3 regions of the Paeniglutamicibacter sp. ZC-3 genome follow, and region 1 is predicted to be linked to each of the others. Evidence: riboswitches for the same ligand, from Rfam matches in the RefSeq annotation. Region 1 holds a riboswitch; each other region holds the start of a gene.

Region 1 (7,475 bases):
GCTGGGCTCAACGGGCAGGGCTTTCATCGGCGCGGGTCTCCAGGTGGGCTCGAGGGAAATATTGCGTTCATACAGCTTAGGTGCAATTGACGTGTGCGACACCTCACATTAGCCTGTAGAACAACAAAAGTTTACCCCTAGGCATCCCAGAATTGCACCCCAGTTCATTCCCAGCAAAGGCTCCCCCATGGAATTCATCAATGGCACGATCGTTGCCGTCTATTTGGCGGCTATGCTCATCTTCGGCTGGTGGGGAAAATCGCGCACCAAGAACAGCAGCGACTACCTCGTGGCCGGCAGGCGGCTCGGCCCGTTCCTGTACACCGGCACGATGGCGGCGGTCGTCCTGGGCGGGGCCTCCACCGTCGGCGGCGTCGGCCTGGGCTACAAGTTCGGGATCTCCGGCATGTGGCTGGTCGTGGCCATCGGCGCCGGCGTCATCCTGCTCTCGCTGCTCTTCGCACCCACCCTGCAGCGCCTGAAGATCTTCACCGTCTCGCAGATGCTCACCCTGCGCTACGGCAGCAAGTCGGCAACCAACACCTCGGGCATCGTCATGCTCGCCTACACACTGATGCTCTGCGCAACCTCCACCAGCGCCTATGCGACGATCTTCGTGGTCCTGTTCGGCTGGGAGCGCTGGCTGGCCATCGCCATCGGCGGGGTCATCGTGGTCATCTACTCCACCATTGGCGGCATGTGGTCGATCACCCTGGCCGACCAGGTCCAGTTCGTCATCAAGACCGTGGGCATCTTCTTCCTGATGCTGCCCTTCGCACTGAACGCAGCCGGCGGCATGTCAGGGATCCGCGAACGCGTCGGGGCGGAGTTCTTCAGCTTCACCGGCATCGGCGTCCAGACGATCATCACCTACTTCGTGGTCTACACCCTGGGCCTGCTCATCGGCCAGGACATCTGGCAGCGCGTGTTCACCGCCAAGACCCCGAAGGTGGCCCGCTGGGGCGGCACCACCGCCGGCATCTACTGCGTGCTCTACGGGGCAGCCGGCGCCATCATCGGCATGGCCGCCAAGGTCGCCTTGCCGGAGATCATCGGCGCTGACACCAACAAGGACGTGGTCTACGCGGAGGTCGCCACTCAGCTGCTGCCCGTCGCCGTCGGCGGACTGGTGCTGGCGGCCGCTGTGGCAGCCATGATGTCCACTGCCTCCGGCGCGCTGATTGCCGCTGCCACAGTGGCCCGCACCGACGTCACCCCGTTCGTGGCCAGCTGGTTCGGCAGGCACGTGAAGGTGAACACCAACGAAAACCCGGAGCACGACGTGCGTGCCAACCGCATCTGGGTGCTGCTGCTGGGCATTGTCTCGATCGTGCTGGCCATCATGGTCTCCGACGTGGTCGCGGCACTGACCATTGCCTACGACATCCTGGTGGGCGGCCTGCTGGTGGCCATCATCGGCGGGCTGGTCTGGAAGCGCGGGAACGGGCTGGGGGCCGCCGCCTCGATGGCTGCCGGAACCATTGTCACCTTGGGCACCATGATCGTCCTGGAAATCCAGGCCGAACAGCGCTTTGACGGCATCTACGCGAACGAGCCAATCTACTTCGGATTGATTGCCTCGGCACTGACCTTCATCGTGGTCTCCCTGATCACGCGCCCCACCTCCGCGGCGGTCATCACCCGCTGGAACGCCCGGGTCGCCGGCCATGCCGACGCCGAGGGCGCGGAACTCAACGAGATCGCCGGCCGCTAGCACCGGATTCACGGCACGGACCGCATCCCGAAGGGAGCCCGTCTCCGCGCACTGCGCGCGAAGACGGGCTCCTTCCTTTCGCCGCAGCCCTTCCCCGGCGGGCCCCGTCGCTCCTAGGCTGGGCCGCATGGACAATCTCAAGGACCACCTCACCACGTACCTGGACAGCACGCGCGAAGCCATGCTCTGGAAGGTCGAGGGCCTCAGCGAGCAGGAAATGACCCGCCCCATGGTCGGGACGGGCACCAACATCCTGGGCCTGATCCAGCATCTGGCCACCGTCGAGTACGGCTACTTCGTCGAATGCCTCGGGTTCACGGTCGAGGATGAACGCCACGACGCGCTGATGGCCGATCCGGAAGTCAGCGCCGACATGTGGGTGCCCGCCGATGTCCCCTGCTCCGAGATCCTCGATTTCTACCGCCGCGCCATCGCCGCAGCAAACCACAACATCGCAGCCCTCCCCCTGGATGCACCGGCCACGGTTTCCTGGTGGGTGCCGGAGAAACGCGACACCACGCTCGGACGCCTGCTGCTGCACATGAACGTGGAGACCGCACGCCATGCGGGCCATGCCGACATCGTGCGGGAGCTCATCGACGGTTCCACCGGGATGCGCCGGGACAACACCAACATTCCTCCCTACGACCCCGCTGCCTGGACGCAATTGCACGCAAATATCTTGCGGGCCTCCGAATCACGGTAAAGTGGACCACAGCTTCACGAGACGCGTCGGCAAGCTCCGACTCAGACGCGCACCAACCCCAGGTTCATGGGTGGTTCGGATGAAGAAGCGGTCGCGGACCACTTGGCCCCGGCAAGAGCTCACGAAAGGCTTTCGCCCCCACATGGCACCTTCCATCCCCGTTTTGCCCCTGCTCGATGTCCACCGTGCGGTCGTCGAGCTGCGCCTTGCCGGATCCTGGCACAGCTACCACGTTGCGGACGCACCTTCGCTGGCCGCGGCCCTGGCCAATGCCGTCGGCTCGCCGCGCTTCGACGCCCACGCGAGGGAGCTGTCGGTGCGCATCCCCCGGGCCGGAAAGCCCGCCGGACAGGCGTTGTTTTTTAGTCTCAACGAATTTTCACTTGTCCTGCCAACGGCTACACTCGTGGGTTGAAGGGGAGTAGTTCCCAGACCCGCCGGCACGGCGGGACAGCGGTGCGTCGACATACTGGTTACAGCGTTGTAACCCGGCAATCCACCCGGGGCCACGGGCAATCCAGCCCGGCCCGGGCGAACGAGACCTTCGGTCCACACATTGGTGGCCCGAGGCTCAACGTACCCAAAAAGAAATCCTGCTGGGCCTCTCCATCGCATGGCCTCCCGAGGCCGTGAACGCCCACATGAGGATGAGAGCATGACGCAACAAGCGCCGACCCCCACTCACGCGCAGATCAAGCGCTGGCGCCAGTACCTGGCCGACGAAATCGCCGAGGGCGCGGTCTACCGCGAACTGGCCAACAAGCGCCAGGGTGAGGAACGCGCAGTCCTGCTGGGACTGGCAGCCGCCGAAACCCGACACGAGGAACACTGGCGCTCGCTGCTGGGCGAGAACGCCGACAAGCGCACCCGGCCCTCGATCCGGCGCACCATGCTCCGCTTCCTGGCCCGGCACTTCGGCTCGGTCTTCGTCCTGGCCCTGGCCCAGCGCGCCGAGGGCAACTCCCCCTATGCCGCAGACACCGATGCCAGTCGCCAGATGGCCGCCGACGAACTCGTCCACGAGGAGGTCGTGCGCGGCCTGGCCACCCGCGGCCGCAACCGGCTTTCAGGCAACTTCCGGGCGGCGGTCTTCGGAGCCAACGACGGCCTGGTGTCCAACCTGGCCTTGGTCATGGGCATCGGCGCCACGGGCGTGGCAACCTCCTTCGTGCTCTTCTCCGGCATTGCCGGGCTGCTGGCCGGGGCCCTGTCGATGGCCGCGGGCGAATACGTCTCGGTGCGTTCCCAGCGCGAGCTGCTCTCGGCTTCCAAGCCCACGGAGGTGACCCTGGCCGCGGCGCCGGACCTCGATCTGGATGCCAACGAGCTGGTTTTGGTCTACAAGGCCCGAGGCATGAGCGACGAGGACGCAGCACACCGGGCCGCCGAACGCATGGGCATCTACTCCTGCGACTGCAACCCCTCCACGTCGCTCCGGTCCGAGCTCACGGTTGCCGCCGATAGCCGGGAACACGAGGAAATCGGCTCCGCCATGGGTGCGGCTTCCGCGTCCTTCTGCTTCTTTGCCTCCGGGGCAGTCATCCCGATCCTTCCGTTCATTTTCGGCATGGAAGGCACCCCCGCGATCCTGCTCTCCGCCGTGCTGGTGGGCATCGCCCTGCTGGCGACCGGGGGCGTGGTCGGATTGCTTTCCGGCGCTTCCCCGGCCAAGCGCGGACTGCGGCAGCTGGCCATCGGCTTGGGCGCCGCCGCGGTCACCTACGTCCTCGGACTGCTCTTCGGCAGCTCCGTGGCTTAGCGGCACCACTGCAGGGACACCGGCACGTGCCGCCACTTTCATGGATCGGGGATCCGGCGGCACTCTTTCCTCGCTGTGCCCGAACGGGATGGCACTCGCCGGGAACGCAGTCGCCCACGATCCTTACTAGAACACATTTTCTAATATTCATGAAAATATCTTCCAATTGTCGGTGACTGGTTCTAAAATTGAAGTATGGCAACGACGTCATCGAGCGGTACCCCTTCTGACGGCACCACCGGTGGTGCCGTCAGGGACCTGGGCTACGATGCGCTATTGCACGACGGGGCGGACATGGACGCACTGGTTGCCGAACACTTGGCCCGCACCGGCACCGACGGGATCCTGTCCCTGGCCGCCGCGGTGAACGGAGCCCCGGTACTGACAGGAACCCATGAGGCGGTGACCGCCGTCGGCGCACTGGAAACCTTGAAATGCGCCGCCACGGCGAAGCAGGCCGACCACAGCGTCGCCTACCAGGATTCCTTGGTCGCCGATCGACAGCGCGCCGGGGTCAGGGAGAAAAACCCCGCATGGGGCTCAAGCGGGGACGTAGCCCTGATGCTGCATTTGTCCCCGAAAAGCGGAACCAAACGCACGAACGACTTCCGGATACTTGCCGAAGACCTGCCACACTGCCACCAGGGGCTGCGCCGCGGCATCATGACTTGGGACCAGGCGCACGTGGTAATCAGCGGCACCCGGAGCCTCAAGATCGAAAACCGGAGAATGATCGACGAGCTGCTGTGGGAGGACACCCACACCTGCTTCGAGGCCGGAACTGCGTCGCTGCGTGAGCTGGTCAACTACTGGGCCCTCGTCCTTGAACCTGAAACCGCCGAACAAGAGGAAGAAGACGCCACCGAGAAGCGGTATGTCAGCGGCTACCAAGTGAACGAAAACACCGTGCGGATCGTCGGTGACTTCCCGCTGGACCAGGGCGTTCCCATCCTGCAGGTCCTCAACCGCGAAATGGAACGCCCCCGGGAGCCCGGGGACGACCGCACCAACGCCCAGGTCGCGGCAGACACCGTCTTCGAGGCGATCACCGACACCAAGGCCACCGGCTCCAGGCCGGTGGAGCTGTTGCTGATGATGGACCCGGAAAGCCTCACCGGTGCCAGTGATGAACCGGCACTGATCCCGGGCCACGGATACATCAGCGCCACCAGGGCCCGGTCACTGGTGGCCGGCGACCCAGAGCACCCACTGAACACCTGGTACCGGCGCCTCTATGCAGCCCCGGACACCGGCAAATTGGTCGCGATGGATTCGGCCGCCCGCAGCTTCGCCGGAAACCTCAAGCGCTTCATCACCCTCCGCGACCAACGCTGCCGCACCCCTCACTGCAACGGCCGCATCGAGGAACTCGACCACGTCGTGCAGGTTCGCCGCAACGGGAAGACCACCGAGATCAATGGTTCTGGCCGCTGTCGAACATGCAACCGGACCAAGGAAGCGCCCGGATGGCACGAGGAGCCTCTGCCCGGACGAGGCCGCCATTCCTTCAAAATCACCACCCCGAGCGGCCACAGCTACACCTCCACGGCCCCGCCACCGCGGCCCGGCACCGGCAGTCGCCGGCCACCCCAGCGGATTTAGCCGCCCGCCGCCACGGGCGGGAAATCCACACCCAACGCCACCGGGGATGCAGCCACGCATCCCCGGCACACCCATGAGGCCAGGGCTGCCCGAGTCCAAGAATCAGTCGGCGAGCGCGGTGCGGGCCAGGTCTGCGGCACCCACCAGTCCGGCATCCGGGCCTAGCTCCGCACGGGCTACCTGTGCAAAGGGCCGGTATCCGCGCCCGCTGAGATTTTCGCGATAAGTCGCCTCTGCGGTTTCCACCAGCAACGGAACCGCGGCGCCCAGCCCGCCACCAATGACGAAGATTCCCGGGTCCAATACGGCGGCCAGGTTCGCTATCCCCCGGCCCAGCCATTGGCCTGCCTCGATGAGCAATTCGCGGCATGCCGGATCCCCGGCGGCGGCAAGCGACGTGACAATTTCCCCTGTCACCAGGTGGGGATCGTTCCCGACGGCTTCGCGCAGCGCATGGGCCACCGGCGAATGGACCGCCATGAGGCTGCGCCCCTCGCGGGCCAGCGCATTGCCCGACGCGTATTGTTCCCAGCATCCCCGGTTCCCGCAGGCGCAACGTTGACCGCCAGGCACAATCGTTTGGTGCCCGAATTCGGCAGCCACCCCGAACCTGCCGCGCTGCAGCTTCCCGTCAATGACGATCGACCCACCGATTCCTGTGCCGAGGGTCAGACACACCACATGGTCCTGCCCGCGGGCGGCACCAAAACGGTACTCGGCCCAGCCGGCGGCGTCCGCATCATTGCTCAGCAGCACTTGCCTTCCGGTGGCAGCCTCGAGCTTCGCGCGCAACGGCTCGCTGCGCCAGGCCAGGTGTGGGGAGAACAGCACGGTGTCGCCGGCCGGATCCATCCAACCTGCCGCCCCCACGCCCACCGCGGCCTGAGGGTGCCCCGCGCCAAGCTCTGCGACCAGGGAAGCCACGGTGTCCAGCACCGCGTCGGGGTCATGCCCGACGGTCGCATGGCGGGTCCGCCGTGAAACCCGGCCCTGGCCGTCGACCAGACCCGCGGCAATCTTGGTGCCACCGATGTCGATGCCGATGGCAGCAGCCTCTGTCCTCATGCCAGTCCCCGTACGCCGGAAATCGAACCATCGTTGAGCTCCACCAAAATGCGCACTGCCTCGGACGGCTCGTCCACCAGGAAGACCATGTCCTCCATGGCCCGACCGCGGGCCAGGTCCACCAGCAACGGGTAGGCCGGCAGCGTCCGGGTCCAATAATCGACTCCCACCAGCACCATCGGGCTGATGCTGCCGGCCGCCCCGTAAAAGTTCTCGCAGGCGTCCTGGAAGATTTCCTGCACGGTCCCCGCTGCCCCGGGCATGAACACGATTCCTCCGGAGCATTTTTCCAACAGCACCGCCTCGCGGGTGGCATTGGCGAAGTACTTGGCAATGTGGGTGGCGAACATGTTCGGTGGCTCATGGCCGTAGAACCAGGTCGGGATCCCCAGGTTCGCCAGGCCCACGGGCCAGCGTTCGCGCACGCGTGCGGCGGCCCGCGCCCAGCGGGTCACCGACGAAGCGAACCCGGGCTCGACCGCCAGCATTTCCAGCGCCTCGGCAAGGTTCTCGGTGCTGCCCGCGCCCAGATAGGCGCCCAGGTTTGCTGCCTCCATGGCTCCGGGCCCGCCGCCGGTGGCGACGATGAACCCCGCACCGGAGAGCGCGTAGCCGAGTCGGGCCGCCGT
Region 2 (7,475 bases), on a different contig from region 1:
TACAACAAGGTGTTCTGGGGCACCGACCCCCGGCAATATTCAATCTTCGCGGCCCAGGCCATTGCCTCCGGGAAAGGTCCGCTGCTGGAGGTTGCGGTCGGCACGGCGCAGGCCACGGCGACACTGCACGTGGCAAGTGCCCGGACGACGACGTTGGTGGACATGAGCGGACCGATGTTGAAGTTGGCCGGTGAATCCATCGCCACTGCCGCCGGAGGCACACTGCCCGATCGAATCACCCTGGAATGCCGGGACATGCTCGCGCCCCCGGGGGGCCGGCGGTACGAAACAATTCTCGGTCTGGGGCTGCTGCACCTGGTCCCGGATGTCACCGCCACCGTCCGGGAGCTGGGCAGGCAACTCGAAGATCACGGGAAGCTGTTCCTGGCCTCATTGGTCAGGGGATCGGCCCGGTCCAACGCCTATCTTGCGCTACTGAAGGCGCACGGAGACATTGCCAGGATCCGATCCGGCACCGAGCTCTTCGACGAAGTCAGGGCCAGCGGTCTTGGATCCGTCACGCTGGCCCGTCGCGGGGCGATGGCGTACGTGGAGATTTCGCGGTAGCCGGTTAGGCGTCGCAGATCTCCTTGATCTGTGCGATGCACGGCTCGTTCTGCAGGCTGGTGGTGTCGCCCAGGGCGCTGCGCTCAAAGAGCTGGGTCAGCAGCCTGCGCATGATCTTGCCCGAGCGGGTCTTGGGCACATCGGGAACGAAGACGATCTCGCGCGGCTTGGCGATGGGACCGATCTGGGTTGCCACGTGGTTGCGAAGCTCCGCAATGAGGGCCTGTTGCTTTGCCAGCGCTTCGCCGGCCAGGTCCGTTCCCACCAAGGACTTGTCGAACGGCACCACGAACGCGGTGGCCGCGTGGCCGGTCTTGGCATCGCTGGTCGGGCAAACCCCGGCCTCGACGACTGCCGGGTGCGTGACTAGTGCCGATTCGATTTCGATGGTGGAAAGCCGGTGCCCGGAAATGTTGATGACATCGTCCGTGCGGCCCAGGATCCAGATGTCCCCGTCCTCATCGAAGCGCGCCCCGTCACCGGCCAGGAACCAGCCCTGCTGCGCGTACTTCTCCCAGTAGGAGGTGTAGTAGCGCTCGGGGTTGCCCCAGACGGTGCGGGCCATGGACGGCCCGGTCTTGGTCAGCACGATGTAGCCCTGCAGGTTCTTCTCCACTGTTTGCGCCGCATCGTCGACGATGTCCACGGCTACGCCGGGCAGCGCGCGGGTGCCGCAGCCGGGTTTGAACGCGGTGTCGTCCTGGCGCGGGGAGAGGATCGTGGCACCGGTCTCGGACTGCCACCAGGTGTCGACCATGGGGATGCCGGCGGCGGTGTCGCGTCCGACTTGGCTGCGCAGCCAGCGCCACGCCTCGGGGTTCACGGCTTCGCCGACGGTTCCTGCCAACCGGATCGAGGACAGGTCGTAGTCCTCGGGGATTCCCTCGGGGAACCAGCCCATCAGCGAGCGCACCAACGTGGGCGCGGTGTAGTAGCTGGTCACGCCGTAGCGGGCGATGATTTCGAAGTGGCGGCCCGGGTGCGGGGCATTGGGCACGCCCTCGTAGATGACCTGGGTGACGCCGTTGGACAGCGGTCCGTAGATCTCATAGGTGTGCGCGGTGACCCAGGCCAGGTCGGCGGTGCACCAGTGGACGTCGTTCTCGCGCTTGGCCGGATCCGGGTTCGAGAAGAGGAACTCGTGGCTCCACGAGGCCTGGGTCAGGTAGCCGCCGGTGGTGTGGACCAGGCCCTTGGGCTGGCCGGTGGTGCCGGAGGTGTACATGATGAACAAGGGCGTTTCGGCGTCGAAGGCCTCGGGGGTGTGTTCGGTGCTCGCGGTGTCGACCGCCTCGTGCCACCACACGTCCCTGCCCTGCACCCAGTTGATGTCGGTGTGCCCGGTGCGGTTGATGACCAGGACGTGCTCGATCGAGTTTTCGCCGGAAACGGCCTCGTCGGCGTGCGCCTTGACCGGGACCGATGTGCCGCGGCGGAACTGGCCGTCGGTGGTGACCAGGAGCTTGGCGGCGGTGTCCTCGACGCGGAACTTCAGGGCTTCGGCGGAGAAGCCGCCGAAGACCAGCGAGTGCACTGCGCCGATGCGCGCGCAGGCCAGGGTGATGACGATGGTTTCCACCAACACCGGCAGGTAGATGACCACGCGGTCGCCCTTGGTGATGCCCAAGGCGACCAGCGCATTGGCGGCCTGGGAAACACGGTCCTGCAGGTCCTTGTACGTGACGGTGGTGGTGTCGCCGGGCTCGCCCTCGAAGTGCAGGGCCACCTTGTCGCCGCGACCGGCTTCCACATGGCGGTCCACGCAGTTGTAGGCGGCGTTGAGCTTGCCGCCCTCGAACCAGCGCAACTCGGGTCCACGCCGCGTCTCCGGGTCCACGCCGGTGCTGCTGTGGACGGTGTGCCATTGGTCGGACCAGCTCAGGCGCCGCGCCGCGGCGTCCCAGAAGGCCAGGCGTTCGGCTTCGTTCCAGGTGGCCTCGTTGGCGATGCCGGGGGCGGTCGTGTTCAGGGTTTCAGTCATTGTCTTCTCCATCGGTCCTGGCGCTGGCACTCCACCGCATATGTGGTTGCTGCGCCGTCACGGAGCCGGTTCTCTTGGCCGCTCGGGATGCTTTTCTTCGGTGGTTCTTGGGCAGGTTTGCCGGGTCAGGCCCAGCGTTTGATGGCCCAGCGTTCGGCCAAGCCCACCAACGCGTCGGTGGTCTTGCCCAGCACGGCCAGCAGTATGATGGCGAGGATCAGTCGATCGATGCGGCCGTTGTTTTGAGAATCAAGCAGCAGGAACCCCAGGCCCATGGAGGATGCGATTAATTCGGCGGCCACCAGGAAAAGCCAGGCTTGGGCCAGGGCCAGCCGGAGGCCGGAAAATATTGCCGGAACCACCGCGGGAAGCTGGATGGTCGTCAACAGCTTGACGCCCTTGAGTCCGAAAGCGCGGCCGGCCTCGATCAAGTTCTTGTCCACGTGGCGCAGGGCCAGGTACACGGTGGTGAATACGGGGAAGAACGCACCAATGACAATCAGGGTGACCTTTGAGTCCTCACCGATCTTCATCCACAGGATCAACAGCGGGACCCAGGCCAGGGATGGCACCGCGCGAAATGCCCCGATGGTCGGCGCCAGCAAAGCGTCGGCTATGCGCGACAAGCCGACCAAGGCGCCGATGGCCAGGCCCAGCACCGCGCCGATGGCAAAGCCGACCAGGACGCGCTGGGTTGAGATGCCAATGTGGTTGCCCAGTTCTCCGCGACCGAGAAGATCCACCGCGGCGGAAAACACCGAGGCCGGCGACGGCAACTGAGCCGGGGTGACCCACCCGAACGAGGTCGCACCCTGCCACAGGGCGAGAATGAACAGCGGCACCAACGTGCCCAGGCCGATGCGGCCCAGCCGGGATGCCAGCAGTGGGCCCCCGGGCATGGACGCGCCGTTGCCGTTGGTCGATTCGCTGGTGTCCAGGGACAGGTCAGCGGACATTAGGAGGCCTTGACCTTGGATGAATCGGCCTTCTTGGCGAACGAGTCGTCAATCAGGGTGCTGAGTGCGGCATCTACGGCGGCCTGGTCCGTGACGTCGTGGGTTTGAACGAAGATCGGCCCGACGACGGTGAGGACGTCGATCAGCTTTTCACCGGGTACCGCCGAAACATCGAGGTTGGAACGCTCGAGGATCACCTTTTCGGCAACCGGCGTTTCCAGCCCGGCCACGTCGGCCAGGATGGTCGCGGTTTCCTGCTGGTTGTCCGCAGCCCACTCACGGGCCTTTTCGTAGGAATCCACCACGGCCTGTGCGACTTCCGGGGAATCCTTGAGGAAGGATTCGGTCGCATTCAGCGCGCCGTAGGTGTTGAAGTCCAGGTTGCGGTAGATCAGCGTGGCGCCGTTTTCCTCGGCGCCGGCCATGATCGGGTCCAGTCCACTCCAGGCGTCCACGGAGCCATTTTCCAAGGCAGCGCGCCCATCGGCGTGCTGGAGGTTTTCCACCGTCACGTCGTCGGGACCAAGCCCTGCCTGTTCCAGGGCCTGCAGCAAGAAGAAGTAAGGATCGGTTCCCTTGGTGGCAGCCACGGATTTGCCCTTCAGGTCGGAGACCTCCTTGATGGGGGAGTCCTTGGCGACCACAAGGGCAGCCCACTCGGGCTGCGAGTAGATGTCGATGGTCTTGATCGGTGAACCATTGGAGCGGGCCAGCAGGGCGGCGGAGCCCGCGGTCGATCCCACGTCGATGGCGCCCGCGCGGAGCGCTTCGTTGGCCTTGTTGGAACCGGCCGACTGCACCCAGTTCACGGTGACGCCCTGGTCCTTCAGCGATGCTTCCAGCCAGCCCTTTTCCTTGAGCACCAAGCTCAACGGGTTGTAGGTGGCGAAGTCGATGTTGAGCGTCGTGGCTTCGTTGGCGCTGGCGCCGCCGGAGCCTTCGCCGGCGCAACCGGTCAGCAGTGCGGTGGCAGTTGCCAGCGCGGTGGTGGCGATGAGCGCGCGACGCGAGAAGAATTTGCGGTTCATAAGTGGTTTCCTTGAGTGTTCGACCGCACGCCAGTGCGGCGCTGGTTCTAAGAAGCGAGTGGAGTGGAAGTGATTGGGGGCCGGTGCTAGTGGCGGTGCGCGTCAACGCCGAGCGACGCCAGCAGCGAGCTGCGCATTCGGGCCAGGGCTTCATCGCTGCGGTGGCGCGGACGTGCGCCGGGGACCGTGAGGACCTGGGTGACGGTGGCGGAGGTGGCGCCGTTCGGGCGACCCAACACCACGATGCGGTCGGCCAACTGGAGCGCCTCGTCGACGTCGTGGGTGACCAGCAAGACGGTCGTCGGGTAGGCGCCGTGGATGTCCAGCAGCAGGTCCTGCATTTTCAGGCGTGTAAGTGCATCCAGCGCGCCGAATGGTTCATCCAGCAGCAGGACTCCGGGGCGTCGGGCCAGTGCCCGTGCAAGCGAGGTGCGCTGGGCCATGCCGCCGGAAATTTCCCGCGGCCGTAAGGTGCTGTGGGCATCCAACTCGACGAGTTCCAGGAGTTCGGCTACGCGGGTGGCGCCAATGGAACGGTCCGTACCCTGGGGAAGCCCCAAAGCCACGTTCTTTTCAACGGATTGCCACGGCAGCAAGCGCGGTTCCTGGAAAGCCACGGCGCATCGGGCGTCCAGGCCGTTGACGGCGGTGCCGTCGATCAGGACCTGGCCCGTGGAGGGTCGGTCCAGTCCGGAGACCGAGCGAAGCAACGTGGACTTGCCGCAACCGCTAGGGCCAAGGATTGCCACGACTTCGCCGCCCGCGATCTCGAGGTCGACATCACCCAACACTTTGCGACCGTCGAAGCTGCGTCCAACGCCTTTGAACGTCACGCGAAGCGCCGGGTTGGAGCCGCGTGCCGGTAGGGAAAGCGTGGGGTGGTCAAGCGTGGAAGTCATGTTCTCTCCATCGTTCCTGGCGGTAGCACCGGCCTCGGTCGAGGTGGTTGCTGCGGCGTCATGGAGCCAGATCTCTCGGCCGCTCGGGATGGGTTGTTACCTTCATCAAAGTCGATCCGGCGTCATGGAGGCAAGCCGGCCGTAATGTGACGAAACGTTCGACAAGCCGGAAAGAATCGGCAATCCATCGAATGAAATTTGATGAAATAGGGAATTTTCATCTTCTTTCCACGAGCGCCAAAGTGCCGGCGGGGGACCGCCCTCCCGGCCCGCGTATCACGCGTCCAGCCGCGTGAACCCGCTGTCGGGCGGGCCGGCTGAACCTGGGGCCCCGGGTCGCCTGACCTCCGCGCCAAGGCTGGTGTCTCGTCGAAGAAATGGTTGTCGGATCGGCGTTGGGTCGCTACTGAGCCGATGCCGCGGCGGGCCAGGAAGCCCGCTGTGCCCTGTGACGCACGTGCCATTTGTGACGAACCGGGTTGTCTCCGCTTCGCCGGGGCGTGTAGAAATATGTCCAACAACCATCCAGAGCGGCCGAGAGATCTGGCTCCATGACGCCGCAGCAACCCCTTCCCCTTAATTGGGCGGTAGGTGCTCACGCCAGGACCGATGGAGAGAATTCATGGCTATCGATTCATTTGCACTAGCGCACGCCGTCGAGGCGGACCCGAACATCTTTGGCGCCGTCAACCTCGACGCATTCACCGGCGACACCCCCGCCCGACACCTGCTCAAACTCACGCCGGGCGTTCCACTGAACGGTCACTATGACGAGTTGGCTGCGATTTTCCGCCCGGTCTTCGCCAAGATCGCGGTCGGGGCCGGCGAGCGCGATGCCAACCGGACTCTCCCCTTTGAACCTGTCGGTTGGCTGAACCGGGTGCGATTCGGGGCATTGCGCATCCCGGTGGCAGCAGGTGGCTATGGGGCAAGCGTGTCCGACTTGTTCCGCCTCTTGATCGAACTCGCCGAGGCGGATTCACAGGTGGCGCACCTGTGGCGCTCACACATCGGCTTCGTCGAATCCGTGCTGTTGCTTGAGGACGATGCCTTGCGGCACCGTTGGATCGAGCGCATTGTTGCCGGCCAGATCGTCGGCAACGCCTACACCGAGCGCGGCGGGAACCGGTTGGGCACGCTCAACACGACCATTGCCAAGCAGGGCGAACGCTGGATCCTCAATGGCGAGAAATACTATTGCACCGGCACGATCTACGCCGATTGGGTCGCCGTCGCCGTGGCGCATCCGGCCCGCGCCGGCCGCCAGATCGCGGTGGTCTCCACGCAGCATTCCGGGGTCAAGATCTTTGACGACTGGGACGGATTCGGGCAGCAACTCACCGGCACCGGCTCGACCACGTTCGAGAACGTCCCGGTGGACACGATCCTGCCCGACGAACAGCAGGTCAACGACCCGGAATCCGCCATCTTCCAGCTGGTGCTCCTGGGGGTCCAAGCCGGAATCACGCGCGCGGTTCTCAATGACGTGCGCTCGTCGGTCCAGGCCCGCACTCGAAGCTTCAGCACCGGAACGGGCGTTCCGGTGCGCGAGGAACCCCAGGTGCTCCAATTGGTCGGCGAGATCTCGGGCACCGCGTTCGCCGTCGACTCCATCGTCCTGGCCGCCGTGGCGGAGATCGAGATCGCGCTTGCCGATGCCTCGCTGAGCCCGGCAGAGCGGTTTGCGGTGTGTGAACTCGCCGCGGATCGGGCGCAAGCCGTGGTCCAGCCGCTGGTTCTCTCGGCGGCGACCAAGCTTTTTGACGGACTGGGCGCCTCGGCAACCGCCAAGGGCTGCAACCTGGACCGGCACTGGCGCAACGCGCGCACCGTTGCCACCCACAACCCGGCGATCTACAAGGCGCGCATCATCGGCGACTACGAGGTCAATGGAACGGCACCCCAGCAGCTCAACGCCATCGGCGACGTGGGTGCAATACCGGCAACCGGCCTCCCCTAAAACCGCCAACCGCCACCGAACCAATGACTTGATCCGCGCACCATCGGATCCGCAAACTCCCACCACCTCGCGAAGGACAAACAT
Region 3 (7,475 bases), 180 kb from region 1:
CGACGAACCCGTCAGTGGGCTGGATTTGCCGCTTCGCGATGCGGTGCTGGGGCTGCTGGAGAAATTGGTCCGGCAGGACGGAATGGGACTGCTGTTTGTGTCCCACGACCTCTCCGCCGTGTCCCGGCTGTGTTCCCGCACCGTGGTGCTGGAATCCGGGCGCATCGTGGAGGAGGGCGACACCCTCGATATGTTCCACACTGCCCGGCACCCGGCAACCCGGGAGCTGCTGGCAGCCATCCCGCAACTGGGCACCCGAACGGGCGCCGCATGAGCGGCACCCGCGTCCTTGCCGGCGAGAGCGGCCGGGTGCGTGGCGCCGGGCCCGCTCCCGGGTTGCTTCTGGCCAGCCAACTGATTTTCAATGTGGGATTCTTTTCCGTTGTCCCTTTCCTGGCTGTGAGCATGCGCGGGGACTTCGGCATGGGAGCCTTGGCGATCGGGGCAGTGCTGGGGGCACGGACCTTCGCCCAACAGGGGATGTTCCTTTTCGGCGGGGTGCTGGCCGATAGGTGGGGGGCGAGGCGACTCATGGTTTCCGGCACCCTGGTGCGGGTTGCCGGCTATCTGGTGCTTGCCTGGGCCGCGGACTTCCCCTCGTTCCTGGCCGGTGCCATCATCACTGGAGTCGGTGGAGCCCTGTTCTCGCCGGCGCTCGAAAGCCTGGTGGGCACGGCCCGGTCCATGGAGACGGGGAACGCCGGCACCGGCGCCAAGCCGACGCTTTTTGCGCTGCTAGTCATTTTCGGTGAAATCGGCGCAGTGGCAGGCCCGGTGCTCGGTGCCTTGCTGCTCGGTGTCGGCATCGATGCCGCGCTGCTGGCCGGCGCGGCGATCTTTGCCGTCATGGCATTGGTCTTCCTGCGTTGGATTCCGGGAACCGACGCCGGGGGCCAACCAGCGATTTCACGGGTCGGGAATCGGGAGGGGGCAGGCACCTGGGCGTGCCTGCGTGAACGCCGGTTTGTGCTGTTTGCCTCGTTCTACGCGGTGAACCTGCTCGCCTACAACCAGCTCTACCTCGGGTTGCCGGTGGAACTTGAACGCAGCGGCGCCGGAGTCGGGGCACTAGCCGGGGTCTTTGTCTACGTTTCGCTTCTGACCGTGGTCCTGCAATGGCCCATTGCCGGGTTCATGCGCCGCGTCGGGGACAAGACGGCCCTCTCGCTCGGATTTTCCGTGCAGGCCGTGGGATTTTTGCTCTTGGCGGTGCTTTCAACACGGGAGGCGCCGGAGGGCGCGTCCCTCGCCCCCGCCGCACTGATGGTCACGGCCCTGGCGCTGGGCCACATGTGCGTGACGCCCACGGCCATGGGCCTGGTCGCCGGCTTTGCCTACGGACATCCCGCCGGGGCGTACTACGGCCTGCTCGCCACGTGCGGGGGGCTGGCCGTGCTGGCTGGAAATGTCCTATTGGGTCCGCTCTATGAACATGCCTACCTGCCGTCGCTGGCAGCGGCCGCCCCGTGGGCGGCACTGGCCTTGCTGGCCGCAACCTCCGCAGTGGCCATCCGCCGCTTTGTGCCCGGGCATTGACCGCCCTCTTTCCCGAAATCCAGTCACCACCCAACCACGAAAGACAGGTAAGACCGACATGGTTCTTCCACGCCCAAAAGCAGCCGCGACAGCAGTGCTGGCCTCCACCCTGGCACTGGGCCTGAGCGGATGCTTCGCCGCGGGCGACGCGGGCGCCGCCGCAGACGACACCCGCATCAAAGTGGCCATGATGCAACCGCCGCGTTCGGCACTGACCCCGCTGAGCGACGACGCCTTCAAGCTCTCCCGCTGGCAGGCGGCAGAGACCCTGGTGGTCCTCGACGAGGTGGGAGAAGCCCAGCCCGCACTGGCCACCGCATGGGAGCAAACGGATGAGAGGACCTGGACCTTCGAACTGCGCCAGGGCGTGGAATTCCACGACGGAACCGCACTAACGGCCAAACAGGTCGCCGCTTCGCTGGAAACCGCGGCGAATGCCAGCCCCAAGCCCCGCATCCTCGACGGAGTCGAGCTGGGCATCAAGGCCGAGGGCGCCGACACCGTCGTGGTCACCACCGAGGTTGCCGACCCGCTGCTGCCGCAACGGCTTTCCAGCCCGCAGCTGTCCATCCTGGCGGCCTCGGCCTACAAGTCCGGCGGAGTCGTCGTCCCGACCGGGGCCGGCACCGGTCCGTATGTGCTTTCCTCCTTCGACGGAACCAGCTCCGCAACCCTGGACCGCTTTGATGGCTATTGGGGCGAACCTGCCGCCGCCGCCGGGGTGGACGTCCAATTCGTCCCGGACGGCACCGCCCGCGCAGCGGCCCTGCGCACCGGAAACGCCGACATCGTGGAAACCATCCCCGTGGGACAGGTCGCCCAGATCGATCCCGCGCTGGTCCACGAGGTTCCCATGCCCAGGACCAACACCCTCTACCTGAACAACGACACCGGCCCCTTTGCCGATCCGGCCGTGCGGGCCGCGGCGCGGGAAGCCATCGAGCGGGCCACCGTGGTCGAACGGGTCTACGAGGGCCGTGCCGACATCGCCGAGGGGTTGCTGGGCCCCGCCCTGCCCTGGGCGGCAGCCGAACGCGCGAACGAAAACTACGCCGAGGTGCTGGGGAACCGTGCAGCGCCTGCAGTCGTGAAGGGAACCAAGATCACGCTGGGCACCTTCACCGACCGGGCGGAACTACCTGAGGTTGCCGTCGCGCTGGAACAGCAGCTCGAGGCCGCCGGTTTCGTCGTGGAGCAGGATGTGCGCGAATACCAGCACATCGAGGCCGACGCCCTGGACGGGAAGTTCGACGCATTCATCCTCTCCCGCGCCACCGTCCTGGATTCCGGGGACCCTGTGGCCTACATGTACAGCGATTTCTCCTGCGAGGGATCGTTCAACATCTCGCAGTTCTGCGATGCCGAGGTCGACGCGGCCCTGGCCAAGGCCGCGGCCGTGGCACCCGGCGGGGAACGCCGGGCCGCCATTGCCGCCGCCGAGGCGCTGATCCTTTCCAAGGACGCGGCAGTGCCGCTTTTGCACGAACGCGTTATCCAGGGCGAATCGGCCAGGGTCCGCGATGTTGAGCGCGACCCCCGCGAACGTGCGCTGATCACCAACCGCACGGAAATCGCCGACTGATGGCGCGCACGGCCCCGGCAATCAACGCACTTTCCCGCCTGCTGGCCCTTGCCGCGGTGACGGTCGTGATCGGCCTGCTGCCGTGGCTATCGGGCAGCAAGCCCGAATACACGATCCTGCGTGCCCGCTATGCGGATCGGGAAGCGACACCGGAAACCCTGGCGATGATCCGCGACGAGCTCGGCCTGGACCGCGGCCCGGTGGCGATCTTCCTGGCCTGGGCCGGCGGGGTGGCCCACGGCGACCTGGGAACCTCGTGGATCACCAACACCCCGGTGGGTCCCGGGACTGTCTCCGCCCTGGGCGTCTCGTTGACCCTGATGGGATGTGCGGTGGCGGTGGCGGCAGTTCTGGCCGTGCTGCTGTGCGTCCCTGCGGTGGCGCGCGGTCTGGCCGGAAAGCCGGGCAGCGGATCCGGGGCCGTTGCGGCGGGAATCACGGCGCTGCCGGAATTCCTGTTGGCCGCCATGCTGCTGATTGTCGGGGCCGTCTTGCTAGGGTGGTTCCCGCCCTACGGCTGGCAGGGGCTGCACCACGCGGTGCTGCCGGCGCTTTCGCTCGGGTTGCCCGCCGGCGGGCTGATCGGGCGCCTGGCCTCCGAAGCCATCAGCGCCGCCTTCGCGGAGAAGTGGGTGGCGACCTGGCGGCTCTCCGGGGCGCGCCGCGGCCAGCTCACCGCGGCCGTGCTGCGCCGGGCCATGCCATCGGTGACCAGCCAAGTCGGCCTGGTCCTGATCGGGTTGACCGGCGGGGCAGTGGCTGTGGAAAAGGTCTTCGCGATCCCCGGTTTGGGCCGGGCCATCCTGGGCGCCGCCAGCGCCCAGGACATTCCGGCGCTGCAAGCCGGGGTGCTGGCGCTGTTGCTGCTGGCCGTCATCGTGGGTTCGGCCTGCGCTGCGGTGCGCCTGCTGTTGCTGGGCAGGGCACTTCGCTCCGGTACGGTTCCGGCGCCGGAGACCATGCGCTTAACCCGCCGGCGGGAGATGCTCCTGCCGCTGGTGGTGGCCTCGGCGCTGGTGCTTTTGGTCGTAGCCGGACTGTTGCGCGACCCGTTCGCGTCCGAGCACGCGAGGCTGGCTGCCCCGAGCCTGGCCCTGCCCTTCGGAGCCGATGCCAGCGGACGCGACCTATTGGCCAGGGTGGGGCATGGTGCGCTGGCGACCTTGGGGACTTCCCTGCTGGTGGTGCTGGTTTGCCTGGTCCTGGGGCTGGTCATCGGGCTGTTTCCGCATGCGGCAACCGGTCCGGTGGAGGTCGCCAACGCCGCCCCGCCGATCCTGGTGGGCCTGATGGTCGCGGTGGTCACCGGCCCGTCGCTGCTCGGCGCCGCGATCGCGGTCGCATTGGTGGGCTGGGCACCGCTGGCGGCGCACGCGGCGGCCCTGGGACAGGAAGCGCGGGCCCGGCCGTTCGTGAAGATCCTCCCGGTGCTGGGCGTGGGCCCGGCTCGGATCCTGTTCAGGTATGTCCTGCCGGCGATTCTTGGTCCGGTGTTCAGGCACGCCATGCTGCGGATTCCCGGGATCGCGCTGGCGCTGGCCTCGCTGGGATTCCTGGGGCTGGGGCCCCGGCAGCCCACCCCCGAGTGGGGGCTCATCCTGGCCGAGGGAATCAACTACGTTGAAAGGGCGCCGTGGACGGTCGCCGCTCCCGCCGCCGCCCTGGTGCTTACCTCTGTCCTGGCGGTGTCGTTCTCCGGCCTGAACTGGACTCGCCGCCAGGGCAACCCCGGGAACGATGCCCCGATCCGCGAAGGGCACAAAAGTACTGCCTCGTCCGGCGAGTAACCCCCTGCGCAGGGGGAGCGGCTTCACGAAAAAGGGATCAGGGTCATCGCGGTGGGGTCGCAACTCCGCCCCGGCAGTCCGTCAAGACCGTGGCACCACGGGTGAAAACCATTCCCCCACCCTCGAATCCCGGCACCGGAAACCGGTCGCGAGCACGCCACTCCTTCGCGTCACATTGGCTTCACGGAAGTCCCGCGGCGTCATGCCGGAGCCGGGAATCCCCGACGATACACCGAAAAACGCGAATGGACGGCCGTAACAATGTGACCGCGGCAGACCAGCGAAAATGACGCCGTATGGACACATGAAGTGATTTTGCCCTTCGTGACGGCTGTGCCGGCACGCTCCTTGCACGTGCCCTCCAACCTGTTCCAAGATGAATACATCAACCATCAAGAGCGGCTGAGAGATCTGGCTCGTTGACGCCGCAGCAACCATCATCCGATGGATTCCCTTCCCTGGGACTCCATCGGCGAGGGTGCTACTGCCAGAAGCGATGGAGCCGCTTCAGCGTTCACTCATCATCGCCGCAGGACGTCCGTGACGGATCCCTGGGGCTTTTGTGGCGATCCCTGATGCCTCCCTCGAATCGACGAGGAGACATGCATGAGTATTGGAACGACAGCCGCACCGCCGTCACTGTCCTACGAGTTGTACCCTCCGGCGAACCGCGACGCCGCCGAGGGAATCTTCAACAGCATCCGGGCCCTGGAGGCGACGGATCCCGACTACGTGTCGGTGACCTATTCGGGGTCCCCGGCACGCCGGAACGCGTCCCTTGAACTGATCGAGCACTTGATCCAGAACACCCGCCTGCGCCCGCTGGCCCATCTGACCTGTGTGGGGGAGAGCCGCGAATCCCTGCAGAACCTGATCCGCCACTTCGTTTCCCTCGGGGTCCGCGGGGTGCTGGCGCTGCGCGGGGACCTGCCGACGGACCCCGAGGACTGGCGCGGCGAATTCCCCTTCGCCCGCTACCTGATCGAGCTGATCCGCGAGGTTGAGACCGACCACTCGGCCGCCCTGGCCGGAGGAAGACTGGGGGTGGGTGTCGCCGCCTACCCGATCCGGCACCCCGAATCCCCATCCTTCGAACACGATGTGGAGGTGTTGCTGGCCAAGGAGCGCTCCGGGGCCAACTACGCCATCACCCAGGTCTACTTCCGTGCCAATGAGTACACCAACCTCGTGGATTCGGCCCGCCGCGCTGGGGTCACCATCCCGATCATCCCCGGCGTCATCCCGCTGAACTCGGTCAGGCGCCTGAACCGGCTGGCCTCGATGGCCGGGATTGCCCCGGACCCGATCCTGGCCCACGCGCTGGAAACCGCCGGCTCGGATTCCGAGCGCCACCGCATCGGTGTGGACGCCGCCGTCACCCTGGCCCGGAGGGCCTTCGACGACGGAGCACCGGGCGTGCACCTGTACACCTTCAACGACCATCGCGGCTCCCTCGATGTCATCGAGCAGCTCGAATTGCCGCGGACCCGCGCGCAGGCCAGCAACACCTGGGCCACCCGCGCCGCCGTCTAGACCCACCCACCTTTCCACCACTTTCCACCACGCCAGAACAACAGGAGAACCATCATGACGAAGCCATCCTTCCCGGCAGCATCCATCCTCGGCTACCCGCGCATCGGACCCAACCGCGAGCTCAAGAAGGCCCTCGAAGCGCACTGGGCCTCACGCACCGACGAGGCGACGCTGCACGCCGCGGCCCGCCAACTGCAGAACGCCAACCTGGCCAAGCTCACCGGTCTCGGGCTCAAGCCCGATGACGCCTCGCTGCCCGGCGACTTCGCCTACTACGACCAGGTGCTCGACGCCACCGTCGCCCTCTCGGCCCTGCCCACCCGCTTCGCGGACCTGGCAGGCGAGCACGGCGCCATCGACACCGCAGGCTCCTTCGTGCTGGCCCGCGGCGACGAATCCCGTGCGCCTTTGGAAATGACCAAGTGGTTCGACACCAACTACCACTACCTGGTCCCGGAAATCGGCGAAGCCACCCCGATCAAGGCCAACGCCGCCGTCCTTCTCGAGTCCTTCGCGGCACATGCGGCCAATGGCAACACCATCCGCCCCACCCTGGTCGGCCCGATCAGCTACCTGCTGCTGGCCAAGGCAGAGGACGGCGCTCCCGCCGGCTTCGACCCGCTCTCGCGCATTGACGAAGTGGTCAACGCCTACGGCGAGATCCTTGCCGCCCTGGCCGCCGCCGGCGCACCGTGGGCGCAGCTGGACGAGCCGGCCCTGGTCACCGACCGCGGCGCCGCCCTGGCCGTCCCCGGCGCGCTCGCCGAGACCGTCTACTCCAAGCTGGCCGCCGCCACCGAGCGTCCCGCACTGTTCGTGAGCCTGGGCTACGGCACCGCCGGGGACATCACCCGCCCGGGCGCCACGCAGGGCTTGTTGGCCCGCGCCGGTGTCGATGCAGTACACGCCGACCTGGTCCGCGGTGCCGTCCCCACCGCCGAATTCCTGGGCGATCTGGCCGGCTCAACCCTGGTCGCGGGCATCGTGGACTCGCGCAACATCTGGCGCAACGACCTGGCGGCCTCGCTGGGCACGCT

What was found. A riboswitch is a leader RNA that binds a small molecule or an ion and turns the genes downstream of it on or off. The one in region 1 is predicted to bind S-adenosylmethionine.
Region 2: another riboswitch for S-adenosylmethionine. It lies ahead of OIU93_RS09440 (ABC transporter ATP-binding protein); the one in region 1 lies ahead of OIU93_RS02620 (hypothetical protein).
Region 3: another riboswitch for S-adenosylmethionine. It lies ahead of OIU93_RS01790 (methylenetetrahydrofolate reductase); the one in region 1 lies ahead of OIU93_RS02620 (hypothetical protein).

What each region holds. Positions count from the first base shown of each region.
Region 1 is NZ_JAOYTG010000001.1:582,875-590,349, forward strand. It holds gene OIU93_RS02605 (cupin domain-containing protein) at 1-27, opposite strand, end outside; gene OIU93_RS02610 (sodium:solute symporter) at 188-1,714, shown strand; gene OIU93_RS02615 (DinB family protein) at 1,842-2,420, shown strand; SAM riboswitch class IV at 2,433-2,544, shown strand; gene OIU93_RS02620 (hypothetical protein) at 2,563-2,835, shown strand; gene OIU93_RS02625 (VIT1/CCC1 transporter family protein) at 3,076-4,179, shown strand; gene OIU93_RS02630 (DUF222 domain-containing protein) at 4,375-5,781, shown strand; gene OIU93_RS02635 (ROK family protein) at 5,884-6,846, opposite strand; gene OIU93_RS02640 (LOG family protein) at 6,843-7,475, opposite strand, start outside.
Region 2 is NZ_JAOYTG010000007.1:15,482-22,956, forward strand. It holds gene OIU93_RS09420 (class I SAM-dependent methyltransferase) at 1-567, shown strand, start outside; gene acs (acetate--CoA ligase) at 572-2,548, opposite strand; gene OIU93_RS09430 (ABC transporter permease) at 2,674-3,504, opposite strand; gene OIU93_RS09435 (aliphatic sulfonate ABC transporter substrate-binding protein) at 3,504-4,532, opposite strand; gene OIU93_RS09440 (ABC transporter ATP-binding protein) at 4,619-5,431, opposite strand; SAM riboswitch class I at 5,436-5,526, opposite strand; SAM riboswitch class I at 5,950-6,047, shown strand; gene OIU93_RS09445 (acyl-CoA dehydrogenase family protein) at 6,054-7,391, shown strand; gene OIU93_RS09450 (LLM class flavin-dependent oxidoreductase) at 7,474-7,475, shown strand, end outside.
Region 3 is NZ_JAOYTG010000001.1:403,337-410,811, reverse strand. It holds gene OIU93_RS01810 (ABC transporter ATP-binding protein) at 1-274, shown strand, start outside; gene OIU93_RS01805 (MFS transporter) at 271-1,536, shown strand; gene OIU93_RS01800 (ABC transporter substrate-binding protein) at 1,595-3,118, shown strand; gene OIU93_RS01795 (ABC transporter permease subunit) at 3,118-4,905, shown strand; SAM riboswitch class I at 5,292-5,408, shown strand; gene OIU93_RS01790 (methylenetetrahydrofolate reductase) at 5,512-6,438, shown strand; gene metE (5-methyltetrahydropteroyltriglutamate--homocysteine S-methyltransferase) at 6,493-7,475, shown strand, end outside.